4 regions of the Marinobacter sp. DUT-3 genome follow, and region 4 is predicted to be linked to each of the others. Evidence: predicted binding sites of a transcription regulator. Region 4 holds the regulator's gene; each other region holds the start of a gene.
The links. Region 4 encodes FliA, which starts transcription of late flagellar genes. Its sites were predicted from a motif close to CTAAAGTTTNNNNNNNNNNNGCCGNTAA; they were not measured.
Positions count from the first base shown of each region.

Region 1 (4,143 bases), on a different contig from region 4:
ATTTATTGAGCTGACACTGTCCTCTGATCATTACACACCTAATAACCTGATTAGAGAGGCATTCATGGCCAAGCAAGACCTTGATCCCAATTATCTGGATCCGAATTACGAACCGGTGGTCAATCATTCCGGCAACACATCGTTTACGTCCGTGTTGGCGTCGCGAATGGAGCGCCGCACCCTGATGAAGGGCACAGTAGGTGCCGCACTGACCAGTTTGATGGGCATGGGGCTGGTCGGCTGTTCTGATGATGACAGCGACGATGACGATGGCAACCTGGATGGGGGTTCTGGCGGCGCCGAGGTGACAACAGAGCTTGGCTTCAAGGCGGTGGCCGTTTCCGATCAGAACCGGGTGGTGGTCCCCGAGGGTTACACCGCAACAGCCTTTGTGCCGTGGGGAACTCCGTTGACCGGGAGCTACCCGGCTTACCTTCCGGATGGGTCCAACTCCGGGGCTGAGCAGGAAAACCAGGTGGGCATGCACCACGATGGCATGCACTTTTTCCCGATTGATCAGAAAGCCGGGGGCAGCAGCTCTACGGAAGGCTTGCTGGTGATGAACCATGAGTACATCAACCAGTCAGCGTTGCACCCGTCCGGGGCCACGACCAATGGTGACGGCACCCGACCGGCAGACGAGGTTCGCAAAGAGGTTGCCGCCCACGGCGTGTCCGTTATCCATATCAAGCAATCCACGGATGGTGAGTGGGAAGTCGTCCATGGCAGCCCCTTCAACCGCCGGGTTACCGGTGGCACTCCGATGGATATCCGCGGACCACTGCGTGGTTATGAGAAACTCTTCACCAAATACAGTCCCACGGGAACCGAGACCCGGGGCACATTGAACAACTGCTCCATGGGGCCAACACCCTGGGGCACCTATCTGGCGGCGGAAGAAAACTGGCACGGTTATTTTGCCAGCAGTGATGCAAGCCAACCGCGTGAGCAGGTTCGTCATGGTGTGGGATCGTCATCACGGTACGACTGGGAGCTGGCTGACAGCGCAGAGGACCAGTATCTGCGGTTTGATGTGTCGACCAAGGAGGCTTCTGCCGATCTCGACTACCGCAATGAAGCCAACACCTACGGGTTCATGGTGGAGATTGATCCGTTCACGCCGGAAAGCAAACCACAAAAGCGGACAGCACTGGGACGTTTTGGCCATGAGGGCGTCATTTTCGCCCCCGCCAGGGAAGGGGAGCCGGTGGTGTGTTATTCCGGTGATGATTCCCGTTTCGAATACATCTACAAGTTTGTTTCCGCGCAACCCTACTACGCGGCAACCGCCGGTGGTTATCTCCTGGACGAAGGCACGCTCTACGTAGCGCGCTTTAACGATGACGGTTCCGGAGACTGGCTGCCCCTCTCACTGGACGATGAGGCGTTCGCAGCGAAAGTGGCTGCTGCGGTGGGCACCAACGTGGGCGATATTGCTTTTGATGGCTTTGAGAGCCAGCAGGACGTTTTGCTCAATACCCGCCTGGCGGCGGACATTGCCGGTGCAACCACGATGGACCGCCCGGAATGGGGTGCCGTGGATCCGGGAACCGGTGAGGTCTATTTCACGCTGACCAACAACAGCAACCGGGGCAAGGATGGGTATGATGACGTCAACGCCGCCAACCCGGTGGTTGAGAACAGTACCGGCCACATCATCCGCTGGATGGAGGCCGGAAGCGATCACGCCGCAACGGCCTTTGAGTGGGATATTTTCGTATTTGCCGGTGAGCAGGGCACGGAAACGGTCGTTGATGGTGAAGCGGTTGTGACCCTGGATGACTCCAACATCTTCAACAGTCCGGACGGCCTGTGGTTCGACTACAACGGCCGGCTGTGGATTCAGACAGACGGAAGCTGGAGCGAGCCATACCTCAACAACATGATGCTGGCCGCCGATCCGCAGACCCGGGATATTCGCCGGTTCTTCGTAGGCCCTGTCAACTGTGAAGTGACCGGGGTTGTTACTACACCGGACGGCAAGACCATGTTTGTTAACATCCAGCACCCTCAGGGCAATTGGCCCAACGCGGATGAATCGCGCCCCCGGGACGCAACAGTCATCGTGACCCGGGACGATGGCGGGGTGGTTGGCGCCTGAGCCGCGCAGTCGCAAAATCTGAAAGTCAGTCAGAACGGGCCGCCCCGACCGGGGCGGCCCGTTCTTTTAGTTGCCCTTCTTAAGTTCTGGAAACCTCCGCCGTCAAACAGCGACAGAATGAACTAAAGTATGAGATCACAACCCAGCCCAATTCAGTAAGCTCCGGAATGACCCTCAATAACAATTCTAAATCAGTAATGACATCATCGAGGTTGGCATGGGATTACTTTTGCGGCCAGTGGCTTGGAAAGGGGCGATATTTGCGGTTGTTGTTGCAATCATTGGTGTGCTGGCGGCACCCGTGACTGGCCTGGATGCCATCTCCCTGCTTGTCGGAATTCTCGTCGGGCTGGTGGTTGCTACCGGCTATCTGGTACTTCGTGTGCTGGAGCCTGTCGAGCGGGGGCTGAAGGAACTGAACTCCGGTCAGTTGTCGGACGGTAACCCCATCGCGGATCAGTGTGGCCAATTGGTGTCTGATGCCAGGGTTGGCCGTGCTCTGGTGGAAACACTCTCTGGCAGCGCTGACAGGAATGCCATTTCCGCCGCCCAGGTTTCATACGCCGCAGACCAGCTCAAGCTTCGCCTGGACCGCCAGGTGGAAGAAACTGCCCAAATGGCGGATTACACCGGTCAAATCACTGAAACGGTGCGGGAGTCATCCCGCCAGGCCGCCGACGCCGCCACGATGGCACAGCAGGCGAGCCAGATCAGTGCCGAAGGCCGCCAGTCACTGACCGGCGCTATCGAAAGCGTCAGGGTGGTCCATCAGCAATCCGCTGAGAACCTACGGCTGATCCAGGAACTGAATGAAAAATCCAACCGTATTCAGGGTGTAACCACCACCATTCAGGGTATCGCCGAACAGACCAACCTGCTGGCACTGAATGCCGCAATTGAGGCAGCCCGGGCGGGGGATCAGGGTCGTGGTTTTGCAGTCGTTGCCGACGAAGTACGGCAACTGGCCGGTCGGACAGCGCAGGCAACAGGCGAGGTCGCGGAGACGCTGGAGGAAATCCGCACAGACACCACATTGATTGTGTCTCGTATCGAGGATCTGGCTCGGAGTGTGGAAGCAGGGCTGACGTCCGTAGAGAGTGTGGGAGAACAACTGGATCAGATCCGCGACCAGTCGGATCACTTGCAGCAACAGGTTGCCCGCATCGCTGAGAGTGACCAGAACAACGAACAGAGCCTGGAGAAGGTGTTTACTGCTATCGGCACGGTGCGTGATCAGATTTCCGAAAGCGACAGCAGCGTGGAGTCGCTGGCGGAGCAGGCCGCTACCCTGATGGAGCTGGCGGAGAAGGCAAACGCTGCGTTTGCCCTCAACAGTGATGCCAGCTATCACCGCTTCTTTTACCAGCAGGCAAGGGAGGGGGCGGACCGCATCGGGCAGCTGTTCGAGCAGGCTATCCGTGACGGCAGAATCACGGAGGGGGCGCTGTTCGACAAAACCCGCAACCCGATTCCCAATACCCGGCCACAGAAATATTCCAGTGCCTTTGACCAGTTTACCGATCAGCACCTGCCGTCGGCACAGGAGCCCGTCAAGGATTCACACAACGCCGTGGTGTTTGCCATTGCCGCCGCACCAGATGGGTACGTGCCCACCCATAACCGGAATTTTGCCCATGCCCCGACCGGCGACCCCGATGTGGATCTGGTGAAAAGCCGTAGTAAGCGGTTGTTCAATGACCGTACCGGCGCGCGCTGTGGCAATCACACCGAAGACATGTTGCTGCAGACCTATCGGCGGGATACCGGAGAAATCATGCACGACCTGTCGGTGCCGGTATTTGTGAATGGTCGCCATTGGGGCGGTTTCCGGGTTGGGTACCGTCCGGACAATCACTGAGGTGCGATTCCTTCCGTGCCAGGCGCCTTATGGTAGACTCCAGTCATTGTATTGACCGGAGTAACCTGTGACCGAGCCAGAATTCATTCCCGCTGATTCTGATCCCGACGCCCGCCGATCCGACCCCGCCCGGAACCTGGCTGTCGTCGTATACATCCTCCAGGGCCTGTTCTTTTTCGCCGGT
Region 1 covers NZ_JBNRMG010000005.1:132,525-136,667, reverse strand. The annotation lists gene ACQUWM_RS11070 (PhoX family protein) at 65-2,101, shown strand; gene ACQUWM_RS11065 (methyl-accepting chemotaxis protein) at 2,319-3,959, shown strand; gene ACQUWM_RS11060 (DUF4870 family protein) at 4,027-4,143, shown strand, end outside.
Region 1: the regulator FliA is predicted to act here: its motif matches at 2,180-2,207, upstream of ACQUWM_RS11065 (methyl-accepting chemotaxis protein).

Region 2 (4,143 bases), on a different contig from region 4:
CCGCCAGGAGGCAGAGATTGTCCTCAGCCTGAACGTAACCGTAGGCATAACCCATACTGGCGAAGTCATCGGCTTCGATATGGGGAATACCGAAGGCCGTGCGCTTGAGGGTGGCCTTGAAGACTTGCTGATCACCCCCGACGACAGGTGCCGGGGCATTCGAATCGTCATCACCGCCGCTGCTGCTCAGGCAGCCGGAAAGCAGGATTGCTGACAGAGCAATCCCGCCCAGTTTTATTTTATGTACCATTGTCTCATCCGTCGTTGTTATTGTTGGTCACAAAGCTGACGCCCTGTCACCAACTAACGAACAACGGAGAGAAAGGGTTCCCTTTACCCGCGCAGTTTATACCTTGAATTGCCCCACCAACTCCCGCAGGTTCTCGCCCAGGCGCGCCAGTTCATGGCTGGCCTCATTGGTCTGGGTCACGCCGGTATCGCTACGCTGAGCGGCGTCCACGATGCGTACCACGTTCTGATTGATCTCCTCGGCCACCTGGCTTTGCTGTTCGGCTGCCGTTGCAATCTGCGTCACCTGGTCATGGATCTGACCCACGGATTTTTCGATGGTACCCAGGGCACTGGTGGCGTGATTGATACGCTCAACCGTTTCCGTGGAGTGATCACGGGATGCATTCATACGGTCAACGGCCGCCCGCGACTCGCTGACGAAGCCACCGATCATCTCGCGAATCTGGTCGGCCGACTCCGCACTGCGCTTGGCCAGCTGACGAACCTCATCGGCCACCACCGAGAAACCGCGACCGTGCTCACCGGCGCGGGCAGCCTCAATAGCTGCGTTCAGCGCCAGCAGGTTGGTCTGTTCGGTGACGGCATGAATCACATCCAGCACCTGTTGAATATCGTCCGACTTTTCAGCCAGGGAATTGATGCTGCGGGCGGTTTCCTCAATTTCACCAGACAACTTGTTAACTGCGGCCTGAGCATTGGTGATGGTTTCACCACCATCCCGCGCCATGCGATCGGCATCCGAAGCGGCACTTTCCACTTCATTGGCATTGCCTGAAATCTGCTGGATTGTCGCCGCCATCTCATTGATGGCAGAAGCAATCTGGTCGGTCTCGGATCCCTGCTCCTGCACCGATGCGCGGGTTTCATTCGCCACCCGGCTCAGTTCTTCAGCAGCCGACGCCACCTGATCCGTGGTGGACCCCACTTCACGGATGGTGCCCTGGATCTTGATGACGAAGTTATTAAAGCGCCGCCCCAGTTCCGCCAGTTCATCCGTGCCCTCGTCCGGCAGGCGTTGACGCAGATCACCCTCGCCGTCAGCGATTTCCTGCATCATGTCACTGACGACTTTCAGCGGCTTGGTCACGGTACGGCCAACGAACAACCCAATGAACAGGGCTACCAGAACCACGATGACAGTCACCAGCAGAATAAAGCCAAGGGTGGCCTGAATGTTCTCTTCGACATCCTCGCGGGCGGCGTTTACCACGGCGTCAATATCCGTCACGTATACACCGGCGCCAACCAGCCAATCCCATTCAGGGATAATGGTCGAATAGGACACCTTGGATTCCTCATTGCCAGAGGCGGGATTCATCCAGTCGTATCCGTAAAAGCCACCGCTTTCAGCAGCATCAAACAGGTCTCTGATCAGTTTCCTGACAGTCGGGTTATCCGTGGGGCCTTCCTTCGAAGGATCGGGGGCATACGCCAGGTTGTTGACGTCCCGGGTGTAGGCAAATACATAATTGGTCTTATCGAATCGAATCGAACGCAAACGGGCTGCCGCTGCCTCCTTGGCTTCCGACTCTGACAGGTTCGGGTCGTTCTTCGCTTCCATGACCACTGCACGGGCTGCGTCCACCAGATTCCTCAGCCCGGTTTTGCGGGCATCCAGCAGGCTCTCTTCCAGACGCTCGAGCTCCGCCTCACCGTTTGCACTGATCTGACTTGCAGTAATCCAGGCAATGGTAGCGGCCGTAAGCAGAACCGGGACCATTACAGCCAGCAGCAGTCGGGAACGGATTTTCAATCGAGTCATCAGTGTCATAGGCGCATACCCCATTATAATCGGTGCTTGTGGTGCAATTATGCACAGGCCAGCAAACACATCTGTTCCAGTTTGTTAAGGCGGTGTTACCGGAATTCATTGTCGGGGGAGTCCGTGCATACGAACTCGTTTAACGACAGTTGATTACGATAAGAGGTGTATCGGCCATCCTGTTACGGACTTGAACCGAGTGTAGACTAAAGTACCTACCATCGGACGGCACCTATGAAGAATCTGCTCCTCATATGCCATGGGAGGGGATACTGCAGTGACTCAGGGGAGCAGAGATGACTGCGATGGGCGCTCATCCGCCGGAGCACCCTCATCGCACTTTTTACAATCCAATTCAAATCCGACCATCGAGGCCCGCCCTTCTTCGGACACAACCCATGGCCGGTTTACCCAGGGCGGCTCATGGCGCACATGCTGGTTATGACCACAAGCCAGTTGCGCAACCCAATGGTTTTCCTCGTCTTTGTGATAGCCGGTTATGGATTGTTTCATGGCTGGTTCAGGATATCAGAACCTGAATTCAGGCCCGGCGGAAATCACATGGATATCCGACTTGAAATTCTCAATATCGGCAACGTCTTCGCCAATGCTCTGGAGGTAATCATACTCCACCCGCAAGCCGAAGGACTCGGTGATATCCACGGTAGCGCCAACACCGGTACGCAGAGAGAAACCCTGTTCATCGTCACTGGCACTGCCCAGACCAGTCACTGAGGCGCTGATGTCCTGGCGCCAGAACTGGCCGCCGACTTTGGCAAACAGGCGGACCGGACCAAAATTGGGCGTGAACACCAGCAACGAGCCGTCGAACATGTGATAGCCCATATCCAGCCTCGCGCTCATACCCGGCACCGATGCCTCCATCGTGACATCGTCGACAAACCGATAGCCGCCTTCAAAAGCCAGGTACTTATCAATGAATCCGCCGGCATAGACGCGAACGGTGGTTGCCTCATCGTCGCAACCGGAATCAATGTCGTCGCAAAAATCCTTCACTTCTGCCACGCCGCCGGACAGACCGACGTAAACCAAGTCCTCTGCAGAAGCCGCTCCAGCGATACCGGCCATAAAACCGCCGGCTAACACGCAAGACAACGCCCTTGTCTTAAACATCCTATTTTCCTTGTGTTGGTATAAGAGTGCGGATTGAGACAGGGATAGTACATCGGGAAAATTCGCCAGAGGCATAACGCACCCAATGTTTTACATGGTTTGACATTGCCAGCGAGCCAGATAGTCAGAGGCAACACGCCTTGTATTTTTTACCGCTACCACAGGGGCACGGTTCGTTGCGGCCGGGTTTCAGCTGGCCTTCCGTGGTGTCACCGGACACGTAATACCAACGGCCATCTTCCCTTGTGAAATTCGATGTTTCTTCCAGATACCCCCAGCCGTCACCCAAACGATAGACCGCACGGAAATGCACCATTCCGGCATCGCCCCGGGTGGACGTATCGAGAATACGAAGGGAGGCCCAGTCCGGCGACTGTTCCGTATCCAGGGACTGGGGGCGGGTACTCTCGTGCCAGGTTTCCAGCAGGTAGCCGGCAAGCCTGAAAACGAAAGCGCAATACCGCGAGCGCATCAACGTTTCCGGCGTGGGTGCCGGGCTGCCTTGATGAAATGGCTGGCAACAGGCATGGTAGGCTTCGCCGGAACCGCAGGGGCAGTGTTGCTGTTCAACGGAGGATTGGGCTGTCATCCGGATACTCTCATTCCACTATACTGTGATAAAGGCGCACAGTTTATCAGTTCCAACCGTTTCCCGGCTGTGCTATCACGATCCCTTACCCTCAATCGGTGACTTGTTTTGGACGAAGTAGCCCTGGTTCATATTCTGCTTGCCAACCTGACGTTACTTGCGGGTGCTTGCCTCCAGGGCGTTGCCGGCTATGGCATAGGCACCTTTTCGGCACCACTGCTGTTCCTGATCAGCCCTCTGTTCGTACCCGCGCCGCTGGTGTTGAATGCGGTTCTCCTGACGATCTTCATGCTGTTCCGGTACCGGGGAGCCCTGCAACTCCGCGAAGTACGTTTCGCGATTGGCGGAGGGGCACTGGGCACCATTTTCGCCGGTCTGACACTGTTGATCCTGTCACCCCAGGGGT
Region 2 covers NZ_JBNRMG010000009.1:115,798-119,940, forward strand. The annotation lists gene ACQUWM_RS13935 (penicillin acylase family protein) at 1-250, opposite strand, end outside; gene ACQUWM_RS13940 (methyl-accepting chemotaxis protein) at 347-2,023, opposite strand; gene ACQUWM_RS13945 (DUF3565 domain-containing protein) at 2,297-2,527, opposite strand; gene ACQUWM_RS13950 (outer membrane beta-barrel protein) at 2,543-3,148, opposite strand; gene ACQUWM_RS13955 (YchJ family protein) at 3,273-3,737, opposite strand; gene ACQUWM_RS13960 (sulfite exporter TauE/SafE family protein) at 3,846-4,143, shown strand, end outside.
Region 2: the regulator FliA is predicted to act here: its motif matches at 2,182-2,209, upstream of ACQUWM_RS13940 (methyl-accepting chemotaxis protein).

Region 3 (4,143 bases), on a different contig from region 4:
GATTGCACCCACCAAGATCTACGATTCGGTGCCGACCCTGACTCCGGATGAGGCGGCGGAAATGGTGGCGGACGCTATTGTATACCGGCCCAAGCGGATCGCTACCCGACTGGGTATTTTTGCCCAGGTTCTGCACGCACTCGCGCCGAAGATGGGCGAGATCGTGATGAACACCGGTTATCGCATGTTCCCGGACTCTCCGGCGGCGGCCGGCAGCCGGTCTGGCGAGAAGCCCAAGGTGTCCACGGAACAGGTGGCCTTTGCGGCGATCATGCGGGGTATTTACTGGTAATTGTCCGGTTGGACATAAAAAAACGCCTCCCTCGGGAGGCGTTTTTTATCAACTCGTTTTATTCCTCTGTCTCGCTGATCAGCGGCGGAGGAAACCCTCCCAGTTCCTTCCAGCGATTGACGATGCCGCAGAACAGGTCCGCGGTCTTTTCCGCATCATAGGCTGCCGAATGGGCTTCCTTGTTGCTGAAGGGAATGCCGGCCAGTTTGCATGCCTGCGCCAGTACCGTGTGGCCATAGGCCAACCCGGCAAGCGTGGCGGTATCAAATGTCGAGAACGGATGGAATGGGTTGCGCTTGATGTCCGAACGCAGGGCCGCAGCGAATACGAAGTTGTGATCAAAGGTGGCGTTGTGGCCCACCAGCACCGCGCGCTTGCAGTCGTGGGCTTTGACCGCCTTGCGGATAGGGCTGAAGATTTCACTCAGGCCTTCCCGCTCCGGCACGGCTTCCCGCTCCAGGCTCCAGGGATCGATTCCGGTAAAGTCGAGTGCGGACTGCTCTAGGTTGGCGCCTTCGAAGGGATCAATTTGCTGGACGTGGGTTTCGGTGCGTCTCAGCCAGCCGTCTTCGTCCATGGTCAACAGCACCGCAGCCACTTCCAGCAGGGCGTCTGTCTCGGGATTGAAACCACCGGTTTCGACATCGACAACCACCGGGAGAAATCCCCGGAAACGTCGGGCCATCGGATGCGGTTCTTTGTTTTCGTCAGTCACTCAAACTCCTAGGGATTAGCCAGAATACGGTAAAGAGTACGGGTAAAAAGGTACAGGGTGTCTGGTTCAGGCGCTTGTCAGTTGCCACTTCAGGGTTTCGCCGGCGCAAAGCGGAACAATGGTGCCGTCTGCCAGCGGTAGCTCCGTTGGCATGGTCCAGCTTTCCCTGGTCAGAGTAATAGTGTCGGTATTGCGTGGCAGCCCGTAAAAGTCTGCGCCGTTGAAACTGGCGAAGGCCTCCAGCTTGTCGAGAACGCCCAGCTCCTCGAAAATCCCGGCGTACAGGGCAATCGCGCCGTAGGCGGAGTAGCAGCCGGCACAACCACAGGAGGCTTCCTTCTTGTCCCGCCCGTGAGGGGCTGAATCCGTGCCCAGGAAGAAGCGTTTGTCACCGCTGGCAACGGCATCCCGCAGGGCCTGCTGGTGCTTGTTTCGCTTCAGGATCGGCAGGCAGTAAAGGTGGGGCCGAATACCGCCCACCAGCATATGGTTACGGTTGTACATCAGGTGCTGCGGCGTCAGGGTCGCGGCCAGGTTGTCACCTTTGTGCTGGCGGACGAAGTCGGCGGAATCAGCGGTGGTGATGTGCTCCAGCACGACTTTCAGGTTGGGGAAGGCTTCCAGGGTGGGCGCCAGTACACGCTCAAGGAACACCTTCTCCCGGTCGAAAATATCAATATCCCCATCGGTCACTTCGCCGTGGACCAGCAGCAACATGCCGCAATCAGCCATCGCTTCCAGTACCGGGTAGATATTGCGGATATCGGTCACACCGGATGCGGAGTTGGTGGTGGCGCCGGCCGGGTAAAGTTTGGCGGCGACTACTCCGGCGGATTTTGCTTCGCGGATGTCCTCTGCCGAGGTGGACTCGGTCAGGTACAGGGTCATCAGCGGTTCGAACGGGGTGTCGCCAGCTGCGCTCAGGATGCGCTGGCGGTACGCCATGGCATCGCTGGCCGTGGTCACCGGTGGCACCAGGTTCGGCATGATGATCGCGCGGCCAAAGCACCGGGCGGTGGCCGGTACCACATCGTTCAGGACGGCGCCGTCTCTGACGTGGAGGTGCCAGTCATCGGGGCGGGTGATGGTCAGTTGTTCGGTCATGCGGCGATTCCAGTTCCAGGTCAGCTCGGGCAGATGCCGGTGAAAATTTGGCGGGATTATACCAGATGCCGTTTACGATTGTTTCCGGTGAAAGGCTAAAGAAACGAATCATGCCGCCGTTAAACGGTCAGAAACCCAGATACTGACGGATAGACGCCATGGTCAGACTAGCAACCTTGCTCCCGTATAGAGCTGCATTTGCCCTCACGGTGCTGATGGGGATCAGTGGTACAGCCCTGCCGTCCAGTTTTGGCGCCGGTATCGAAAACAGCCAGTGGTACGTGTCGGAGTCGGTGTTTGAATGCGCCATGGTGCATGAAGTTCCCGGTTATGGCCGCGCCGTCTTCCGTCATAAGGCCGGGGAGGAGCTGTCGTTTTACCTTGAATCGGATACCGCCTTGATGCGTCCGGGCAGGGGCAGCCTGGTGGTGGAAGCACCGGCCTGGCGTCCGGGGGCGGCGCCACGAAAAGTGGGGACGGTCAATGTCGGTGAGGGCCGGCGGCCAGTCGCGCTGAGCTCACGCCAGGCCATGGTGATTGCCCGGGGTCTGCTTGATGGCATGACCCCGACCGTCACGCGGGAATCCTGGTATGACCGAAGCCCGGTCCGGGTACGGGTTTCCAATATCAATTTCGCCGGTCAGTACGAAAGCTATCGTGCCTGTACCGCCAGCCTGCTACCGGTTAACTACGACCAGATCAAACGCTCTCGAATCCCGTTTCGTGCCGGCAGTACCAGTCTGTCGGGCGGCGACCGTGAGTTGCTGGACAACATCGTGGCTTATGTGCAGGCGGATTCGACGGTGGAGCGTATCTTTGTGGATGGTCACACCGACAGCAGTGGCAGTCGCATTGATAATCGCGCCCTGTCGGAAGAGCGGGCCAATGCCGTGGCGGATTACCTGATCGGGCAAGGGATTCCCCAGGATCTGATCACTGTCCGCGCCCACGCCGACCAGTACCCGGCTTCCGGGCGCCCGGCGGATAACCGGCGTGCCACCATTCGCCTGCAGCGTCTGGGCGAACGGCCCGACCTTCAGCAGGCCAATGGTTATGAAGCCGGATATTCCGGCTAGTTAACGGCGCTCAGTACTTCCAGGTGGGCATTGACGCTTTCTGCCAATGCCCTCAGGTGGTAGCCCCCTTCCAGGGTTGAGATGACCCGATCATTGGCGTGGTCACCGGCGACGCTGGTGATCATTTCCGTCAGCCAGCGATAATCCTCCACCTCCAGGTTCAGCTCGGCCATCGGATCAAGCCGGTGGCCATCGAAGCCCGCCGACACCAGGACCACCTGGGGCCTGAAATCCTGCAGCTTCTTCAGCCATCCGGCCTCTACGGCTTTGCGGTAGTCCAGTGCCGAACAGTCGGAGGCAATGGGAATGTTGACGATGTTTTCCGGCTGACGGTGTACGTGGGAGTGCGGGTAGAACGGGTGCTGGAAGCTGGAGCACATCAGTATTCGTTCGTCACCGCCAATGATGTCAGCGGTGCCGTTGCCCTGATGAACGTCGAAATCGATGATGGCGATCCGTTCCAGATGATGGAAGTTCAGCGCCCGCATCGCCGCCAGTGCAATGTTGTTGTAGAAGCAGAAACCCATGGATTTGCTGCGTTCGGCGTGGTGCCCCGGTGGCCGCGCGCAGACAAAGGCATTGGTCACCTGGCTGCTCATGACCATGTCCACCGCCTGGATATTGGCGCCGGCTGCCAGCCGGGCTGCCCGCAAGGTGTCCGGCATCATGGCGGTATCGGGGTCGGTGAAAACGCGTCCACGGGTTGGTTGCATCAGGTCCAGCTGGTGCAGATATTTTTCAGGATGAACCGTCAGCAGCTGGTCACGGGTGATTTCATCCGGGCGTACCCAGTCCAGTACATCACCAACGCCGGAATCGGCCAGGTAACTGATGATGGCTGACAGCCGCTCCGGCGACTCGGGGTGCTCCGGGCCCATGTTGTGCTTCAGGTAGTCATCATGAGAGAAGAAGGCTGTGGTCATACGGGTCCTGACTACTCTTTTCCTGCATGCGTG
Region 3 covers NZ_JBNRMG010000003.1:614,289-618,431, forward strand. The annotation lists gene ACQUWM_RS08185 (SDR family oxidoreductase) at 1-292, shown strand, start outside; gene rnt (ribonuclease T) at 351-1,007, opposite strand; gene pyrC (dihydroorotase) at 1,074-2,111, opposite strand; gene ACQUWM_RS08200 (flagellar protein MotY) at 2,327-3,187, shown strand; gene ACQUWM_RS08205 (histone deacetylase family protein) at 3,184-4,110, opposite strand.
Region 3: the regulator FliA is predicted to act here: its motif matches at 2,207-2,234, upstream of ACQUWM_RS08200 (flagellar protein MotY).

Region 4 (4,143 bases):
AGCGTCTTGGTGATCAGGCCCGGGAGGCCACCAACGGGTCCCGTCTTGCGGAAATGCAGGCGGAACAACATCGCCGGTTGGAACAGGAACTGGGGCGTTCCCGGGACCGTATTCGCGAGGTTCGCGAGAAGCGGGCAAGCGTTGGCGCCGGGTATGCCAATAACTCGGCGTTCATCGACGATTCGGCGCTGGGGCTTGAGTCTGCCGCAACGGAGTCCGGATCGGTCGCCTCATCAGGCGCACCGGGCGGCTACTCCGATGAGCTTGCACAGATGCGGGCCGAGATCAGTTCATTACGGGACATGGTGGGGGCCCGGACCGCCGAGCCGAAAAAGCCGGCGAACAACGCGGTTCAGCAGCGCCTGTCCGAACGTTTGCAGGAATTCGGCCTGAGCCTCGATCTGTCCGGCTCCCTGTCCCGCCGCCATAAAGGCGGGCGCCTTGACGATGGCTGGAAGCAGTCCCTGAAAATGCTGGCCACCGGGGTGAAAACCTCACGAACCGAGTGGCTGGATCAGGGGGGCGTATACGCGCTGGTTGGGCCCACCGGATCCGGTAAGACCACAACCATTGGCAAGCTTGCGGCGCGCCATGTCCTGCGCCATGGTGCGGATTCCCTGGCCCTGGTCACCACGGATCGTTATCGCGTGGCCGCCCATGAGCAGTTGTTTGTGTTCGGTCGTATCCTGAATGTGCCGGTGCGGGTGGTGGATGAGAGCCATTCCCTTGATGATATCCTCGACGAGTTGTCGGATCGCCACCTGGTGCTGATTGATACCGCCGGCCTGACCAGCACTGACAAGGGCTATGAGCAACAACTGTCAGAACTGGCCAGGAGCCATCACCGGATTCGTACGCACCTGGTAGTGTCAGCGACCAGCCAACCGCGTATTATGAAATCAGTGTGGCATTGCTATAAGATGGCTAACCTTGCGGGCTGTGTGATGACAAAAGTCGACGAAGCCCTGACCCTGGGTGAATCTTTGGGGTTTGTCATGGAGTCCGGTCTGCCCGTGGCGTATTACACGGATGGCCAGAAGATTCCCGAAGATCTGCACCACGCCGAAGCGGTGCCCCTGGTTCGACTGGCCGTGGAGCGGCTTAAAACACTCCAGCAACAGCAGGCGGTGGCAGAGGGGGCCTGAAACACTCCCCGGCCATACCGGATGACGGACTATCCGGCGTGAACAGGCGCCGTTGAAATACAACTGAGCCTTCGGTCAAACGTGGCGAGAGATAAAACCAAGTATGAGCAAACCACATCCGGTACAGGTGATTGCAGTTTCCGGCGGGAAGGGCGGCGTTGGTAAGAGCAACGTGTCAGTTAACCTGGGTATTGCCCTGGCCCAGAAAGGCCGTCGTGTCGTGTTGCTGGATGCTGACCTGGGTCTGGCCAACATAGATGTTCTGCTGGGTATCACCGCCAATCGCAACCTCTCGGATGTGCTGGCGGGTGATTGCGACTTGCGGGATGTCCTGGTCGATGGCCCGGGTGGTATCAAGATTGTCCCGGCCTCCTCGGGAACCCAGCGCATGACCCAGCTCACCTCCATGGAGCACGCTGGTCTGATCAATGCGTTCAGCGAGCTCGGTGACCAGATTGACGTCCTCATCGTCGATACCGCAGCGGGGATTTCCGAATCCGTCATCAGTTTCCTGAGAGCTTCTCAGGAGCTGCTGCTGGTGGTGTGTGACGAACCGACATCCATTACCGACGCATACGCTCTGATCAAGCTGATGAACCGTGAGTACGGCACCAACCGTTTCCGTATTCTTGCCAACCAGGTCCGGAACGAGCAGGAAGGGAAGCATCTTTTTGAAAAACTGACCCGGGTCACCGAGCGGTTTCTTGATGTGGCACTACAATACGTGGGTATGGTGCCTTACGACGAAGCCGTCCGGAAAGCGGTGCAGAGGCAGAAAGCGGTGCTGGATGCCTACCCCAGGGCCAAAGCGTCACTGGCGATCAGGGCTCTGGCTGAGAAGGTCGACAACTGGCCGCTGCCGTCATCTCCCCGCGGACACCTGGAATTCTTTGTGGAGCGGCTCGTCGAAGTCTGACATTGATCCTGTCACCAAAAAGCTGGATACATGACATTGACGAAAAACCTGGGAATCTACCAAAAAGCAGGCGTCGGGGGTGCTTCCCGGCTAGTGGAAGAGCATGCTCCGCTGGTGAAAAAGATCGCGTTGCACCTGATGGCCCGCTTGCCGGCCTCGGTGCAGCTGGAAGACCTGATGCAGGCCGGCATGATCGGGCTGCTTGAGGCTGCGCAAAGGTACAGCTCTACCAAGGGCGCAACCTTTGAAACCTACGCTGGTATCCGTATCCGGGGCGCCATGGTGGATGAAATCCGCAAGGGCGACTGGGTACCCCGTTCCGTTCATCGTAATGCCCGCCGTATCTCCCAGGCCATCAAGGCTGTTGAGGATCGTCTTGGCCGTGAGGCCCAGGACCAGGAAGTCGCTGAAGAGCTGGAGATGTCCCTTGATGAATACCACTCCAGCCTGAGCGATGCCAACAGCGGCAAACTTTTTAGCCTGGATGAGCTCAATGAATCCGGCGACCTGCCGATAGAGGAAGCAGAGGCCAGTGATAATCCGCTGGACGATATTACGTCCGATGCTTTCAAGCGCAGTCTGGCGGAAGCGATTGGCGAGCTCCCCGAGAGAGAAAAACTGGTGCTCAGCCTGTACTACCAGGAGGAGCTGAACCTCAAGGAAATCGGTGCTGTCCTGGGGGTGAGTGAAAGCCGGGTCAGCCAGATCCACAGTCAGGCCGCGCTGAGGCTTCGGGGCAGGCTGACGGGCTGGCGACATGAGCCCAACGTGTATTGAGGTTGGCTGTCTGTAGCTTTTGGTAACCGGCGCTTTACAACGGGTTCAAACACCACACAATAAGCGGTTAAACCACCGGCCTGCCAGAGTCTGGCAGAAAGATAAAACGCATTCCGGGTGTGACAAAACTGGAGGTCCCATTGGACAAGAACATGAAAATCCTCATTGTGGACGACTTTTCCACAATGCGACGGATCATCAAGAACCTGCTGCGTGATCTGGGATTCACCAATACCGACGAAGCGGATGACGGCAACACCGCGTTGCCCATGTTGCAAAGCGGTAAATACGATTTCCTGGTGACTGACTGGAACATGCCGGGTATGTCCGGTTTTGATCTGCTAAAGGCTGTACGTGCCGATGAAAACCTGAAAACCCTTCCGGTTCTCATGGTCACCGCCGAAGCAAAGCGGGATCAGATTGTCGCCGCCGCGCAGGCAGGGGTGAATGGCTATGTTGTGAAGCCGTTTACCGCCGCAGTACTCAAGGAGAAGATTGAGAAAATCTTCGAACGAATCCAGTAACCAAAGGTCGGATGGGCTCTCATGAGCGATAGCAAAAAGAACCCGCAGGGCCTTGATCCGGAGGTGACGGAAAAGCTCCGCGCACAGGCCAACGAGCTGGTTGAACAGGTCAATGCCGGTGACTATGCAGGGGCTATGAACGTAATCAATGATCTCAGCGAAGTCCGGGATCAAAGCCTGTATCGGGAAGTCGGGCGGCTTACCCGCAGCCTCCACGAAGCGATTCGCAATTTCCAGATCGATCCCCGCAATGCCGAGCAGCAGGAAGCGCTGTCAAAAATGACCGATGCGTCCGATCGCCTGGAATACGTTGTGCAAATGACCGGTCAGGCTGCCAATCGCACCATGGACCTGGTCGAGGAAACCATGCCTCAGGCCCATGCTATCCGTGATGAGGCGGCGGTATTGAGAGACGAGTGGCAGCGTCTGCGTCGGCGGGAAATGGAGCCGGCGGAATTCCGGGACCTCTACGGTCGGATTGACCAGTTCTTCGTAACGCTGACCCGGGATGCCGACACCATGTACAACAACCTCTCGGAAATCCTGCTGGCCCAGGATTTCCAGGACCTGACCGGGCAGGTGATCCAGAAGGTCACCGACCTGGTGAAGGAAGTGGAGGAACACCTGCTAGGCCTGGTGATGATGGCGAGTCATGTGGATCAGCTGACCGGCACCATACATGAGATTGAATCAAGCGAAGTGTCGGCAGAGCAGGGCGTTGGCCCGCAGATGAACGCCGATAAGCGTGAAGATGTGGTATCGGGTCAGGACGATGTTGACG
Region 4 covers NZ_JBNRMG010000001.1:181,146-185,288, forward strand. The annotation lists gene flhF (flagellar biosynthesis protein FlhF) at 1-1,145, shown strand, start outside; gene ACQUWM_RS00840 (MinD/ParA family protein) at 1,249-2,061, shown strand; gene ACQUWM_RS00845 (RNA polymerase sigma factor FliA) at 2,092-2,838, shown strand; gene cheY (chemotaxis response regulator CheY) at 2,979-3,362, shown strand; gene ACQUWM_RS00855 (protein phosphatase CheZ) at 3,384-4,143, shown strand, end outside.